One region of the Paenibacillus sp. FSL F4-0125 genome, then DNA from elsewhere that is predicted to be linked to it. Evidence: riboswitches for the same ligand, from Rfam matches in the RefSeq annotation. Region 1 holds a riboswitch; the other holds the start of a gene.
What was found. A riboswitch is a leader RNA that binds a small molecule or an ion and turns the genes downstream of it on or off. The one in region 1 is predicted to bind thiamine pyrophosphate.

Region 1 (8,437 bases):
TCTGGAATAGCTTCAAAGGACGCCCTCAAGAGCTTGAGCTGCCTAGCGCACCTAAACAGTTCATTACCTATTTCGAAGAGGAGAACCGTCCTCAGACCAAACTGGATCGTGATATCGAGAATGGAATGGGCGTATCAACAGGCAGACTTCGGGAAGATGCCATCTATGATTACAAGTTCGTAGGTCTCTCCCATAACACCTTGCGCGGAGCTGCTGGCGGGGCTGTATTGATTGCTGAGCTTCTGAAAGCAGAAGGTTATATTCAGCCTAAATAAGATATACAGGCTCTAAAACGGTTCTGAAATAGATACCTCATCAAAGCTTAGTCTTTGGTGGGGTGTTTTTTATTGAACGCATTTGGTGAAATAAGTTAGGAAGGAGCTGATATATTTGTATAAATATTTATTAGCTTTTATATTATTACCGTTAATACTATTCAATAGCGGATGCACATCATCAACTCAAGAAGTACAAGAGTATGGAGTGTCTTCCATTAATGAGGGAATTCCTATTCCGAAAAATGCTAAAGAAATCGAAGTGACGACAACTTCCAATAACCCCAATATAAAAATAGGAGTAAAGTATGAATTGAAAAATATAGGGGGAGAACTAGGTCTGTATCCACCTGAAAGCTATCTCAATAAATTAAGGGATTCAGGGTGGGTGGAGTTGAAGGATAAGCGTTTGGGGCATGTGCAATTTTTCGAAAAAGAGGATACCGTAATTGCCATTGAAATACACGAAGATACCTTTAGTATTTATGAAATGAATAAAGATGCTTAAACAGAAACAAGAAGAGTGTGGTAAGATAGGTTAAGTGTATAAACTATACGAATTCTGAATGACTGACGGAGTGATATGATGGGTGCAAAAAGTAAAGGTGGCGGCACGGGCAGAGGTACGGGGAGTAAAGGCTGGACACGCTGGAACAAAACAGCAAAACCAGTTAAACCTGCAAAAGGTGCCCCAACCACGGGTCCAGGCGCTAAAGATGCAAATGGAAGCAAGGGCAATAACGTGAAAAAAAGTGGAAGCACGAAATAGCTCCCTTAAACTAGGTTATTCCTGAAAGTTAACATCTGATTTTGATCGTTAAAATCAGGTGTTTTTTTATGGATATAAGCAAGTGTCAGTATCAGATGGAAAGTAGGATCATTAGTGAGAATTGATAAATATATAAGCGAAACAGGCTTCTGTTCCAGAAGGGAAACGAAACGATTAATTGCTGCAGGCCGGATCAGTGTGAATGGCGTTGTCTGTGAGGCAAATATTCTTATAGAGCCAGAAGACATCGTATGGATTGATGGAGAGCCCATAACAACCAGCAAAGGGGAGCCGGTATATCTCGCTCTGAACAAGCCGATCGGTATCACCTGTACAGCTGCCCCAAATGTAGCAGGGAATATTATAGATTTTGTAGGATATCCTTCAAGGATTTTTGCGATCGGGAGATTAGATAAAAACTCGGAAGGCCTCATTCTGTTAACCAACGATGGAGATATCGTAAACAAAATGATGCGTTCCGAGAATGGACACGAAAAAGAGTATGTAGTTCATGTTGACAAGCCGATAACGCCAGAGTTCGTAAATGCAATGTCTAGTGGTGTAGACATTCTTGGCGTTACAACTAAACCTTGCGAGGTCTTTCGGACCGCGGAATGTCAGTTTAGAATTATCCTAACTCAAGGCCTTAATCTGCAAATACGCAGAATGTGCAAGGAGTTAGGATATAGAGTACTTAAACTAGAGCGAATAAGAATCATGAATATAACGATTGATGGTTTGGAGCGAGGACAGTGGCGTCCTTTGAGCGGTGAAGAGCTAAGTGAGCTTATGTCCCGCTTAAATTAACTTCGTGAATAAATCCTCTGGCTGCTAAGGCGATGTCTTCAGCGCCTGCAATCGCTGAGATCACGGAGATACCGTCCGCACCTGCAGCTAATACCGGAGCTGCATTGTGCACCGTGATGCCTCCTATACCGACCAAAGGAATCGTAATGCCGCTGTTTCTTATTTCCTCAATAACTAATGTGCCTCGAACGGCTTGGGCATCGTCTTTGGAAGAGGTAGGATAAACAGGTCCAATGCCTAGATAATCGGCTCCATCTGCTATGGCCTGCTGCGCTTCGCTGAGCGAATGAGCGGACACACCAATGATCTTATCTTCTCCAAGCAGTTGCCTAATCGCTAGGGCAGGGGTGTCCTCTTGTCCTACATGAATGCCGTCCGCATCAAGGGCGATGGCTAGATCAATATCGTCATTAACGATAAAAGGCACTCCGTTAGCACGACATATTTTTTGGAGCCGTCTTCCTAAATTAAATCTAACCTCTGCAGTTAATGCCCCGGTACCTTTTTCACGAAATTGAAACATCGTTATGCCTCCAGCGACGGCTTCTTTTAGTACTTTGGCTGGGGCTATCTGACAATTCACGCTACCCATAATGAAATAGACTTTTAATAAATCCCGTAGTTGATCACTGTCTATTCGCTTCAAGGTTCATCCCTCGCAATCTATTCTGATAAGCAAAATGATTTGTCGGACCATGTCCAGCCCCTATGCCCAGCTCGTCTTCAATCGCAGCTTGTATAAAAGCCTTTGCTATGTTTATAGCTTCAGGAACAGATTTACCCTTAGCAAGCTCGGCAGTAACTGCTGCTGAAAAAGTACAGCCTGTACCATGTGTGTGCCTGGTCTGAATTCGTTCACTCTCCATAAAGATGAACTCGTGACCATCATATAGGAGATCTACAACAGCTTTAGTCGCGGTATCATGCCCACCTTTTAGCACTACATAACTAGAGCCCATGGCATGGATGATTGTGGCCGCTTCTTTACGATCGTCGATTGTACTGATGCTCATGTTCGTAATCATTTCAGCCTCTGGAATATTAGGCGTCGTCACTAAGGCTAGCGGGAGAAGATGTTTGATTAAGGACTGGACAGCTTCTTGTTGTAGGAGTGTAGAACCGCCTTTAGCAACCATGACTGGATCAACTACAAGATTACGCCAGCCGTATTGCTGGACCTTCTCTGCTGCGACTCGAATGATGTCACTATTAAAAAGCATCCCTGTCTTCACAGCATCGGGCTTCAGATCAAGCCCAATGGAATCAAGCTGCTGAGTAATAGCTTGCAGTGATAACGGAAATACGCCTTGAACACCTAATGTGTTCTGGGCTGTCACAGCTGTTAGTGCGGACATGCCGTATACAGCAAGTTCTTGAAAGGTTTTTAGATCTGCCTGAATCCCTGCTCCGCCGCCGCTATCCGAGCCGGCTATGGTTAAAGCTTTGGATATCATGATTACGTTCACTCCTTTGTATGTCGTTATCTGAGTTGCTTGATTATTGATTTCTCTTTATACGTTTCAGGTGTGACCAAACTCAATTGATTAAGGAACTCCATTTGAAAGCTCCCCGGACCTTTGCCAGTAGTTAGTTCAGCGGAAATTTCAGCAGCTACTCCATAGAATGAGATGGCTTCCACTGCGGCCGCAAGAGATGCCCCTTCACTTACCGCTAGAAATGCCCCGACTACTGCACTAAGCAGACATCCGGTTCCCGTTACTTTCGTTAGAATAGGGTGACCGTTGCTAGTAATGTAGGTGTTAACTCCATTGGTGATAACATCGTCTTTTCCGGTGATGATAACTACACAACCTAACTTCCGCGCGGCAGTCTCAGCTAAGACGACTACATCGCCATCCCCTTCGCCTGCATCCACCCCTTTAATAGACCAGCTTTCACCAATTACATTGGCAACTTCAGCCACATTCCCACGCAGAGCGGTAATTTGCATCTCATTCACTAGCTTTTGAGTGACAGCTGTTCTATATGAAGTTGCTCCCGCACCTACTGGATCAAGAACTAAGGGAACCCCGTGCTTATTCGCAGATTGTCCTGCGAGCACCATGGATTGAATGGCATAGTCATTCAGTGTGCCGATATTTAGTACTACTGCAGCTGAAAATGCGGCGATATCCACCACTTCTTCGTGAGCATCCGCCATAAAGGGTGAGGCACCGAGCGCCAAAAGCCCGTTTGCTGAGAAGTTGGCTACGACGATATTGGTGATATTGTGGACCAGTGGATTGGATTCCCGTACTTTGGATAGATAACTCATGATATTTCCTCCTCAAGTTTAATGAGCAAATAGCTAATGGTTAAAGATTGATAAAAGCATCCTCAGCCTTGATGTCGGTAGACAGTAAATCATTGTCGGATAGCCACTGTCGTACCTTTTCCCAAGACGTTGGCTCTTGATAACCAAAATTTTGGTCACCTGCATTCATTAGAGGCAGAAGAATCTCCATGCTCTTTTCTTCTATTTCCTTATCTAGTGGAGAGGTCGCATCTTCGTGTGCAAGCAGTAACTTTAACGCTTTTTCCGGGTTATCCTGTACAAATTGTTGTCCTTTTGTAATGGCGCTTAGAAACTTTTTGAAGTAGGACTCAGAATTTTGTACCCCTTGCTCGCTGGCGACAAGGACTAGCTCGTAATAATCGGGTACTCCGAAGTCTGTGGGATTAAACGAGTGAACGGGATGCCCTTCTTTTTCGAGAATTAATTGTTCGTGGTTAATGAACCCGCCAATAATGGCATCTACCTGCCCGGTCGCAATGGCTGGAATAAGGTCGAAGCCTACATCGATTAGTTTACTGGCGTTAGGGTCACCCCCGTCGTTCTGGATCATTGTACGAATCATGGCTTCATAAAGTGGGATGGAAGAATACCCAATTTGTTTACCTGTAAGGTCTTTAGGACTTTGGATATCTCCGGACTGAGGCACCATTAAATGATTAAGCGGATGCCTTACAATCGCTGCAATCGAACGTACTGGAATCTTCTCACTACGTGCCATAAGCACCTGAGGCTGATAACTAAGCGCTAAATCAACTTGATTCGCTGCTACAAGCTTTAGTGCATCATTGGTGTCTGCCGGCATTTGGATCTCTACATCCAGACCTTCCTCTTGGAAATAACCATTTTGCTCAGCCGCATATAAAAATGAGTGAACGGCATTGGGATACCAATCGAGCATGATTGTCAGCTTGTGCGTTTGTTTGTTTTCGCTATTTGAAGAATTACTTACTTTGGATGTATTTCCGCAGCTGCTTAAGATTAGGACAAAACTGATGAGATATAAGGGTATAAGCCATTTTTTTTGAATGATTAATGTATTCATCGATTAGATCCTCTTTTCTTTAAAAAAAATGCTTCTAGCAGAGCTATCATCAGAAACAGCGTCACACCGAGCGCGGACAACAGAAATACTGCGGCGAACATTTCGTCACTTTGCATATTCCCAGCCATTCTTCGGCTAAAGTAACCGAGTCCTTTGCTGCCGCCGAGCCATTCGCCGATGGTTGCTCCAATTACACAGTACACAATGGATAGCTTTAGTCCTGAGAAAAAAGAGGGCAGCGCCAGCGGGATTTGTGTTTTTGTAAGCAGTTGCCAGCGGTTTGCACCAAAGGTTAATAATAAATCCTTATATGCCTGACCACTTGTACGAAGCCCATCATATGTACTCACAACGACTGGAAAAAAAGCAGTCAGAAAAACTACAGCGACTTTGCTCCACAGCGTATATCCGAACCACATAATAAAAATGGGGGATAGCGCAATTAATGGGATCGTTTGACTGATAATAAGGAAAGGATAGATGGCCTTTTCAAGCGGTCGAAATAAGAACATTCCAGTACCCAGCAATGCACCACAGAAAACCGAAAGTACAAAACCTACTAATATTTCCTGCAGCGTCGCCAATAAATGCTGTCCGAGTAATTGCTTATGCTCGATCAATGCGATACCTATTGCAGAAGGAGCAGGGAGGATAAAAGCTGGAATCCAGTGAAGACGAACAGCAGATTCCCAGATCGCAACAACGAACAACACTAGTAAAATGAAGGGGCCATAATTGTCTAGTTGTTTTTTAAAAGGCATGGGCTGCATACAGTCTCCGCTCCAACTCTTCCCGCAATGCTGTAAAACGGGGTTCATAGTTCATTTTGTAATGTCTTGGCCTCGGCAAATCAACAACGATCTCCTGTAATTCGCTATGTGCGCCTCCAGACATTAAATAAATCCGATCGCTTAGTAATAGTGCTTCTTCGAGATCATGGGTGATGAGCATCACTGTTTGGTTCAGTTCATCCCAAAGCTCTAACAACCAACGGTGTATCTCACGTTTGGTCATAGCGTCGAGCGCTCCAAACGGTTCATCTAGCAGCATAAGACTGCCACCGCCGCCAGCTACTAGCGTGCGCAGAAATGCGACCCGCTGTTTCATACCACCGGATAGCTCATGAGGGTATGCCTTCTCAACATCAACTAAACCGAAGCGTGACAGCAGGTCTCGAATGTGTGAAATTGTCTGTTGTTTAGTGGACCTTGGCTTAATTTCCCAGGGTAAAAGGCAGTTGTCGAGCACCGTTCTCCATGGTAATAGCAAATCCTGCTGCGGCATGTATGCGATCTGACCTAAGCGAGTAGATGCCGCTGGCCGACCTGAATGAATCATTATTTTTCCATGAGTGGGTTCTAGCAAGCCTGCTATGGTTTTGAAAAGCGTGCTTTTTCCGCATCCGCTAGCCCCGATAACAGCGACAAACTCGCCTTGCTTAATATCCATGGTTAAGTTTGCAAATACAGGGAGCTGTTTAGACTCAGGAAAAGAGTAGGCTAAGTCTTGAATGGATAGGATTGTCGTGATGATCGAACCTCCTAAAAGTTTTGTATAGCATAGCTTCTTGAGGAAGTTCGTACAAAACTCGCAACGAAAGCATATGCCTAAGTTTTGTATAGCATAGCTTCTTGAGGAACTTCGTACAAAACTCGCAACGAAAGCATATACCTAAGTTTTGTATTTAAAAGTAAACAAATAAAGACCCATTCATTTCCGGAGGGAAACAAATGGGTCAAAAAGTTCATTCTGCATAGGAAGACTAAAAAATGCATGGGATGAAAATTCTGCTCCACTTCCCTCCGCTGGTATGATCCAGATCAGGTTCCAAGGGTCCGAAGCTTAAAGCTCCGTCTCAGTCGGCCGACTCCCCTAGTGAAATAACAGGTCCATATTTAATTTGTTTATAAATATACCATAACTTTCTGAGATGTAAAGAGAGGATATTATGAAGAATTATTATAAGAATGGGCAATATAAGGGTAAAGAGAGGGGATTCTATAATGAAAAAACTCAGTTTAACTATTCTAATGGTGTTAACCGTGGTGTTTGTAGCGGGGTGCGGCAATAATTCGAATACCGATACTTCCAAGAACTCTTCAGCTGGAACGAATGGCGGAACTGCTGCAACTGCGAAAAATAGCTTGGAAGCTGTTAAAGCGAGCGGCAAATTACGGATAGGAACCGAAGGAACCTATGCACCCTTTACGTATCACGATGCATCGGGAAAACTGACTGGTTTTGACGTAGAAATTGCAGAGGAAGTAGCAAAGCGTCTCGGTGTTGACCCTGAATTTTCTGAGACACAGTGGGACGGTCTCTTTGCCGGATTGGACGCTAAGCGGTTTGATGTTATTTTTAACGAAGTATCCATTAATGAAGAGCGTAAAGCGAAATATGATTTCTCTGAGCCATACATCGTATCTAAAGCGGTATTGATTGTGAGTGAAAACAATGAGGATATTAAAGCATTTGCGGATCTTAAGGGTAAAAAATCAGGACAATCTCTGACCAGTAATCTATCCGAAATCGCCCGTGAGAACGGTGCTGAAATCGTTGCTGTAGACGGCTTCAATCAAGCGGTGGATTTACTGACCTCAGGCCGCATTGATGCAACGGTAAATGATGGATTGTCTTATCTGGACCTGAAAAAGCAGAAGTCTGAAGTGAAAATTAAAGTGGTGGATGAGATTCCTAATGGTTCGGAAAGTGCCGCTGTATTCCTAAAAGGAAACGACGACTTGGTAAAGGCAGTTAGTGATGCAATTATTGAAATGAAGAGCGATGGAACTTATTTAAAGATTTCTGAGAAATACTTTGGTGCTGACGTTTCAAAATAATTCAAGGTTTCAGATGCTAAACTAGCCTGGAGCTAAAAAGGATGTCTGAAAATGGATGACCGCAAAATACAAATTTTTTTAGATTCACTGCTACCCCTGTTAAAAGCGGGGGTGGCTTTTACCATTCCTTTAGCATTGATATCCTTTGTACTGGGACTGATAATAGCGATTTTAACTGCACTGGCTCGTCTATCCCCATGGGTACTTCCGATGCTAATCGCTCGTTTTTATGTATGGGTCATTCGCGGAACCCCATTGTTAGTACAATTATTTATTATTTTCTATGGTTTGCCCGCAGTTGGCATTGTACTAGACCCATTTATAGCCGCGACCATTGGGTTTACACTTAGTGTTGGGGCTTATTCATCTGAAATTGTACGTGCTGCTATCCTGTCGATACATAAAGGT
Region 2 (8,437 bases), 2.4 Mb from region 1:
ATCCTCGTGAATAGCGAAGGCACACGGTTCGTAAACGAATTGACTACACGTGATAAAGTTACCGAAGCGATCAATGCACTTCCTGAAAAAGCGACAACGCTTGTCTTTGATTCCGGCGTCAAATCACGCGTGAAAGCAATTGAACAATATGACAAAATGGGCTTCGTAATCCAAGCGGATACCATCGAAGCATTGGCGAAAGAAATCGGTGTTCCAGCCGATAAGCTAAAAGCGACACTTGATACTTGGAACAGCGCGGTAAAGAACAAGAACGATGCTGAATTCGGCAGAACAACAGGGATGGACAACGATTTGTCCGCGGGTCCTTACTACGCTATTAAGATCGCTCCAGGGATTCATTACACCATGGGCGGCGTGAAGATCAATACGAACACAGAAGTATTAAATAAAGACGGCGCTGCTATTCCTGGCCTGTATGCGGCTGGTGAAGTTACAGGTGGATTGCACGGTCAAAACCGGATCGGCGGTAACTCTGTAGCTGAGATCATTATCTTCGGCCGTCAAGCAGGGATTAAATCTGCTGAGTTCGTGCAAGCACAATAAGATTTAACTGCTATTCTGGTTAAAACAAAAGAACCGCTTGGGCTAATTGGGACTGACCCCCGTTTGTGAGACAGGGATCAAAACACCTTACAAGTTTAAGTAGCCAGTCGCCGGAAATCCATCGGTGACTGGTTATTTAGTTTCGCTTGAATTCGAAATGAGTTATAGTAAATGATGTAGTCTCGAATGGTCTCTACAACGATTGCAGTCGTTGTAGATGTGAGATCTTCGAGGTAGAACGTTTCAGACTTTAGGGTGGAATGAAACGATTCAATGGGGGCATTATCAGCGGGCGTTCCTTTACGGGACATGCTCATGGTAATGCCTTTTCCTTTTACAGCTTCCTGGTACGCAAAGGACGTATACACGCTGCCCTGGTCGCTATGCAGCAACATCTTTTCCTGCTTTGGAAGTTGATTTAACGTATCCAACACCAAAGAGGTATCTTGTTTATCTGCTATACTGTAAGCCACAATCTCACCATTGTACAAGTCTAGAATGCTGGAGAAGTACAACATCTTCCCGCCAAATGGCAAATAGGTAATGTCCGTGACGAGTTTTTGCAGAGGTGCTTCTGCATGAAACTGTCGCTTGAGCAGATTTTCAAAGGAGTGTACAGATTGCCCAGTCACCTTTCGTTTTTTCATCCTCACGCGGCACTGAAGCCCCTCACACTGCATGATCCGCTGGACTCGCTTGTGATTTATACTCTGCTCTATCCGAAGGAGCGCCGTGATTTTCCGGTACCCGTAGCGGAATTTATGACGGATGCAAAGCTCCCGGATTTTCTCCACCACTTTGTCTGTATGCTTTGTCCCCACAGCTGCTTTCCAGCGGTAGTAAGTCGTTCTTGCGATTCCGAGCCATCTACAAGCCTCAGACACCGTCACTTCGTTTCGAATGGATTCGATCCAGGCAATAACGGCCTCTGGTTCCACCTCCTCTCCAACTCCTCGTACTTTTTTAGCAGTTCTAATTGTTGTTTTAAGAATCGGTTCTCTGCCTTTACTCTTTCGAGCTCCGAAGAGTCCTCCGGACCTTTTCCATAGCTGTACTGTTTACCCACCGGCTGCTGCAAACGATGCCGTTCACCATTTCGATTCCATCTCATCCATGTCTTTAGCTGTGTCTTATTCCGTATTCCGAGCTGCTCCATAACCTCTTTCACAGGTACGCCTGCTAATCTCATTTCTATAGCTTTCATCTTTATTTCCACGGGATAACTTACTCTGGTTGCCAATGCAAAAACACCTCCAAGATGATCTCCTTATCTTACGACAAGGTTCCATTCTTTTGAAGGTGTTTTGATTTGTCTCACGTTATGGGGTCAGTCCCATTGAAGCCCGGGCGGTTCTTTGTTTGATTTCTCGTTTATAGTGAGCGGAGCGCCTCTATTCAAAAAGCTGCTTCCCGCTTTTAGCCTGTTCTTCTCGCATCCACTGTGACAGCTGGCGTTTGAGTTTAAGGAAGTCCGGGGAATCCGTAATCTCATCGCGGCGTGGCCGTGGAAATGGCACGTCAACAGTATGCAGGATGGAGCCGGGGCGACCCGAGAATACATAAATACGATTCGAGAGCAGCAACGCTTCTTCGATGTTGTGGGTGATGAATAGCACGGAGCGGCGATTCTCCTCCCACAGCTCCAGCAGCCAGCGCTGCATTTCACTGCGAGTTAGTGCATCCAGTGCGCTGAAAGGTTCATCGAGCAGCATCAACTCCTGCGGAGCCAGCAATGCTCTGAGAAAAGCAGCACGCTGCTGCATCCCACCAGACAGCATATGCGGATAAGCCTGTTCGAATCCATTCAAGCCAACCTTGGCGAGCCACTGGCGTGCTTCTTCACGAGCTCCATCCTGCAGAGCGCCTTTAATTTCCCCGGCTAGAAGTACATTATCTTCAATCGTTCGCCAAGGAAAAAGCGCAGGCTGCTGCGGCATATAACTGATTTCACCGCGTTGACCTGTAACGACCTTGCCGTTCATGCGGATCGTTCCCGCATCTGGCTTCACAAGACCGCCGATCATATGGAATAAGGTGCTTTTTCCACAGCCGGAAGGACCGACGATTGAAACGAACTCTTGCTGCTCTACCTTAAGAGAAACGTTGTTCAGCACGTTCGTCTCGCGGCGACGATGGGTGAAGGACTTGGAGATGCCGCTTACTTCAAGAGCAGGTGGTGCAGTATGAGCTTCAGGAGAGCTTATGATTTCAGTTGTTCTTTGCTCTATTTGCGTCGCTTGAGACATACAGGCATCTTCCTTTCTATGAGTTACGGCGCGGTTTCCAGCGAACTAACCATTTTTCGAGCAAGGCGATAATCGCAAAAAGTACAAGACTAAGGAGGACAATAATAACAATAGCGACAAACATCCGATCCGTACGGTAAGCCGATTTTTGCAGGAGCATATAATAGCCAATCCCTTTATCCGCGCCAATCCACTCAGCGACCACGGCTCCCATAACCGCATAGGTAGCTGATATTTTCACACCGGAAAATAGTGCCGGGATAGAAGATGGAAGCTCCAGCTTGGTGAAGATTTGCCACTTGCTTGCGCCCGCCATTTTCATATAATTCATCATGACCTGATCACTTTGAGACAAGCCTCCCATTGCAGCGACAGCTACCGGGAAGAAGCATACCAGTGTAATCAGCACGATTTTGGGCAAAAGGCCGAAGCCAAACCAGATGATAAGCAGTGGTCCGAGTGCGATAGAGGGAACATTTTGACTCAGAATAATGAGTGGATAAAAAGCCCGTCTAGCCCAAGGTAAAAGATGCAAAAGTAGCGCAACGATCAAGCCTACACCTGTACCAATAGGAAAACCGATTAATGTGAGTCGGAGCGTAGCCATCGTATGAGCCCAGAGACCTGAGGCATTACTTGTGGATTCGCGAGCAATATCAGCAGGACTCGGCAGAATCCAGGATTCGATATGGAATAGAGAAACAGATAACTGCCATACGGTTAAAAAGAAGACGACCGCCACAAGGGGCGGCCATATTAGCTTCCAGGTCGATCTCACGGCCGATATTTCTCCGTCAATTTATCCATGCTGATTCCGTTAGGGTTATGAGCGATTTTGATTTGGGAGATCACGCTTGGACTACCTGCTTCGATCAGCGCCTCCTGCATTTGACGTACAACCTCCAGGAGCTCGCTCAGTTCACCTTCCATAGTAGTTTCCAGTGGATTCACCTGATGTTTAACACCGGATTTTTGAATAACTTCAATCGCTTTATCTACGTATGGGATGGAGTCCTCATTGTTTGGAGTCTTAGGAATTACTTGAATGCTTAGCAATGTGTTAGCCACAATAATCAATCCTCTCAATTTGTATAGGTAAGTTCAAAAAGCCAACTTTGATAACGAAGTGTTTTCAGGAAGTAGATTCGGCATCGAATCTTGAACGAACTTGGGAAGTCCGGTACTCACGTAGCACATCACTACGCTCCGTTCCTCCTTCCTCAAGTAACGTTCAACCTTCTTGGTTCTGAAAGCTGACTTTTTGAACTCTCATTGAAATAGGTAAGTTCAAAAAGCCAACTTTGATAACGAAGTGTTTTCAGGAAGTAGATTCGACGTCGAATCTTGAACGAACTTGGGAAGTCCGGTACTCACGTAGCACATCACTACGCTCCGTTCCTCCTTCCTCAAGTAACGTTCAACCTTCTTGGTTCTGAAAGCTGACTTTTTGAACTCTCATTGAAATAGGTAAGTTCAAAAAGCCAACTTTGATAACGAAGTGTTTTCAGGAAGTAGATTCGACGTCGAATCTTGAACGAACTTGGGAAGTCCGATACTCACGTAGCACATCACTACGCTCCGTTCCTCCTTCCTCAAGTAACGCTCAACCTTCTTGGTTCTGAAAGCTGACTTTTTGAACTCTCATTGAAATAGGTAAGTTCAAAAAGCCAACTTTGATAACGAAGTAATTCAGGAAGCAGATTCGGCTTCGAATCTTGAACCAACTTGGGAAGTGCGGTCTACTCCGCCGGTAAAAAGTCATTGGTGAATGCACTAGCTGCATCCAGCGGTTTATCCAGCAGCTTCAGATCATACATCCAGTCGCCGTAATTCTGCCAGACCTCGGTTTTTTGCTCGCCCCAGCGGGGTGCATCGTCTTTGTATTTCGGGCTGAGCCATTTCTGGCTGGCTAGGACAAGCTCGGCATCAAGGTCAGGCACAGCCTTGGATAATGTAGCGGCAGCCTCTTCCGGATGATCAATGGCATACTGATAACCTTTGGATGTGGCTTTCAGGAAAGCCTTCACCAAATCTGGATTCTCAGAAATCTGCTTCTCACTCGTGGTCAGCACAGGGGTGTAATAATCAAGCTGAGGCGCATAATCCTTCAAGTAGAGCATATCCAGAGGCTCACCACGCAGTTCGGCTTCAATACCGGTCCAAGCGTAGAAGATCCAAGCGAAATCAATGTCACGTTTGACTGCGGTAAAATAGTCAGCTTCACCAATACTGATTAGCTTCACCTTTTTCACATCGCCACCAACAGGGTCCATGATCGCCTTCATGGCTGCTTCTTCAGCAGGAGAGCCCCAACCGCCGTAGGTTTTACCCTCAAAATCTTTTGGTGATTTGATATTGCGGTCTACTGGAGCGGCGAATCCCGAAGTATTATGCTGAATAATGGCTGCAATCGAGACAAGGGGAACGCCTTGTAGACGAGCTAGAGTCAATCCTTCCTGAGCGCTGATCCCAAAAGCGGCTTCGCCAGAGGTAACCATAGTATCAGAACCCGCTGCGCCAGGTTGAACGATTTCTACATCCAGACCTTCTTCCGCGTAATAACCAAGATCCTTGGCTACGTATAGACCGGTGTGGTTCGTATTCGGTGTCCAATCCAGTGCAACCTTAACTTTGGTAAGCTCTTTCGGAGCATTTGATCCGGTCGCTGCATTCGAATCAGCAGCATTTCCTTTGTTTCCGGCTGTATTCCCATTGTTGCTGCCGCATCCGGCAATCGCAAGAATGAGCATACAGGTGAGGCTTAGCATGAGTGCTTTCTTGACTTGCATGTCTTCTTCTCTCCTTTAAGGTTGCCAGATCCCGTCATCCAACATGAACCGTAAAGTGTAGTATGTACATTTCTTCTACATCTTTTGTGATCTACACAAAAAAAGCGTCCCGAGTGATCGGGACGCTGGCTTGGCGCAAGGTTAGTAAAGGTCACAGGGACCAAAACCAATTGGCGATTCCTACGCTGGCATTATCCAGATCAGGTATAAGGGTCAGTATCTTGTGGGATACAATCTCAGCCGGCCAATTCCAGCACCCCTGGTTCTATGAAGTTAACGGGTATTTCCACGTGAAATATAAGTAAGTATAAGCTTTCATCTATACTTTATGTCTTATATTTCTCGCATACGGTGTATTATAGACGGCTGTTCTCGGAATGTCTAGTAGCACGTTCCTAGATTTTTCAAATTTATCTGTCTGATTTCATTAATCCAGATCCTTATGTTTCTTACGATGACGCCGCTTAAGCTCAGTAACCAGAGCACCTAGCGTAAGGACAACACTGACCATGATCCCGCTCATAATCACGAAAAGAGCAAGAAACTCAAAGGGGGAATAGCTAACCATCTTACTCCATTCAATCTTTCCATCCAGATCGTCAATGACTTGATTCATGCCATAAATCCCACTTACCACCGTAAATACAGTGAGGATCATCAGCAGATTATCCCGGCGCTTCGACTGGAACTTATCTTGATACTGAAACAGGTCAGTCAAGGTTTCTTTTACTTCCTCGAACAGAGCGTCGTTCCCGTATACTTTACGCAGCTGAAGAAAAATCTCCCGTCCTTGCGACTGTGAAATTAGCTCCAAGAAATAAAACTTTGCCGAGAATTTATTAATCGAGTAGATTAAATTGTCGATCTCATCATAATCGTGGTTTATGCGTAGTCGGGAATGCATATTTGCCAGCTTGAGCAGAACAATTTTGTGGAAAATATTGAGTAGAAATCCGTAATAATATTGCCCGTACATCTGGTTGGCCAGGCTAACAGCGATCTTTGGTTCAGCTCGGGTTAGACAGCAAAAGGTCTGCTCATTCATCATATAATACGTGTCTGGGCCCCAACGATTATAGGAATGCTCATGACAATAGTTCGCAATATACGCTGGATCGCTGGCACTGGCATAGGGCTTCCCGTTCAGATCAATGCCATCAAGCTGAGAGGCGCGATAGCGTATATTTACACTAATCTCATCAGAATCTCCTTCATTCTGAAAGCCATAAAAGGCTTGCACCTGCATTCTTTCATCTACGAAAAAGGGAAGGGTCTCGAAATAAGCCCCATTGATATCCGAGTGATCCAGAAAAGGCTCCAGTCCATTCACCAGATTTCGGAAGACAAAATCCTCTACCATCTCATAGGTCTGTTCTCCACAATGGATATAGGTGTAGTCATCCTGTACGAAGGTATTCTCAAGCGTCCGGAAGCGGTCCGCGAATTCCAGTGCAATACTAATGGGAATCGAATCCCCCTCAAGCTGGACACGTATCGTCACAAATCCAAGCTGAAAAGGACATATGAATATATCCGTCGAGAGAATTTTAAAAAATATAGACTGCTGAGGAATCTCTAGAATACAGTCCAGATTATTGACTCTGGAAAAGCGGCGGAAAGAGTCTACGTCCTTCTTGCGTGGAAAAAGAATGTGTGCAGCAAACGGTAAATAAGTGCGCTCCATCCGTTCATGGGAAACACAGTGGTCTTCTCCGTAATAGGCATTTTCTAACTCTTTATTATCCAGAAAAAAACGTGTGAAGCCATCATCCTGCAGTTGTTGGATAAGCTTCTTAGAATCGCCCTTTTTTATTGAAAAGGGAAAAATAAACTGCATAAGCGCAGTATGTAATAAAGGCTCAGTTGAAAGCTTATCCATTCATCGTCCATCCTTGTGCTCAGAATATGCTTATAGATGACATTACCCTAAAAGGATTAGGTTGATACCATTTTAACATTCTAAATACTGGAACTCTTTCTTTGTACTGCTTGTCTGGATTGGAACCGCCATGCGGCAATGCTCAGCAAGAACAAGAAGGCGGCAAAACCGGCAAGTAACCCAGCAGTTTGTGCCACTTTTAGATGGTCCATAGACCAGCCCATAAATAGGGGCAGTAGAGCTCCACCGACACCTCCAGCAGCGATCATTATGCTGGGTGTTGATTCTTCGGCTCCTGGTAGCATCTTGCTGGAGAAGACTAGAGCTATGGAGAAAATACCGGACATAAATAGCCCAAGTAGCATAATTACGATGAATGCAGCTAATCGATTATCTGTGAACGGAAAAAGAGCCAGCAGTAACAAGGTCAGTAAACAGCTACTTAAAATATATACACGGTAAGAAATTTTCTCTGCAATCACTCCAGCAAACAATCTTCCCGTAGACATAGCTAGCCAAAAGAAAGTGACTGTCAGCGCCGCCGCAGATTCTGTCATCCCTAGCTTGGCGATAAAGATGGCGGGCATAAAGTTGACCAGACTCATCTCCGTACCTACATAAAGAAAGAAGAAAAGGATGAAGATGCCCAGCAGAATCCATTGTTTCCCTTTATACGGAAGCTGTGTGCTGGACTGCGAGGAATGTGCGGATGCTGAAACTTTGCGAGGTGCTCGCTCGTCCAGTATGGGCTGCAGATTCCCAAAATGGCCTCTTCCCCAGAGAATGAGGGAAAGTAATGAGAAGCCAGCGACAATTAGGAATGCCAATCTCCATGCTCCGGTAGCAATGAGCGGACTGGCGATAAGAGGCATTACAAGTGCTCCTATCCCAAATAGGACTTCAAGTCGGCTCATCGCAATCGCGGTTCCTTCTGTCACAGCTCCGATAATGATGGTGCC

Region 2: another riboswitch for thiamine pyrophosphate. It lies ahead of NST74_RS02055 (ABC transporter substrate-binding protein); the one in region 1 lies ahead of NST74_RS12575 (ABC transporter ATP-binding protein).

The regions. Positions count from the first base shown of each region.
Region 1 is NZ_JBBOZJ010000001.1:2,899,999-2,908,435, forward strand. It holds gene asd (aspartate-semialdehyde dehydrogenase) at 1-275, shown strand, start outside; gene NST74_RS12535 (hypothetical protein) at 391-783, shown strand; gene NST74_RS12540 (DUF3934 family protein) at 862-1,044, shown strand; gene NST74_RS12545 (pseudouridine synthase) at 1,159-1,851, shown strand; gene thiE (thiamine phosphate synthase) at 1,832-2,488, opposite strand; gene thiD (bifunctional hydroxymethylpyrimidine kinase/phosphomethylpyrimidine kinase) at 2,478-3,305, opposite strand; gene thiM (hydroxyethylthiazole kinase) at 3,332-4,126, opposite strand; gene NST74_RS12565 (ABC transporter substrate-binding protein) at 4,167-5,189, opposite strand; gene NST74_RS12570 (ABC transporter permease) at 5,186-5,950, opposite strand; gene NST74_RS12575 (ABC transporter ATP-binding protein) at 5,940-6,638, opposite strand; TPP riboswitch at 6,970-7,073, opposite strand; gene NST74_RS12580 (amino acid ABC transporter substrate-binding protein) at 7,193-8,029, shown strand; gene NST74_RS12585 (amino acid ABC transporter permease) at 8,081-8,437, shown strand, end outside.
Region 2 is NZ_JBBOZJ010000001.1:452,323-460,759, forward strand. It holds gene NST74_RS02030 (flavocytochrome c) at 1-564, shown strand, start outside; one part of gene NST74_RS02035 (IS3 family transposase) at 660-1,516, opposite strand; one part of gene NST74_RS02035 (IS3 family transposase) at 1,516-1,804, opposite strand; gene NST74_RS02040 (ABC transporter ATP-binding protein) at 1,956-2,810, opposite strand; gene NST74_RS02045 (ABC transporter permease) at 2,827-3,588, opposite strand; gene NST74_RS02050 (thiamine-binding protein) at 3,585-3,878, opposite strand; gene NST74_RS02055 (ABC transporter substrate-binding protein) at 4,550-5,599, opposite strand; TPP riboswitch at 5,760-5,870, opposite strand; gene NST74_RS02060 (hypothetical protein) at 6,027-7,478, opposite strand; gene NST74_RS02065 (MFS transporter) at 7,559-8,437, opposite strand, start outside.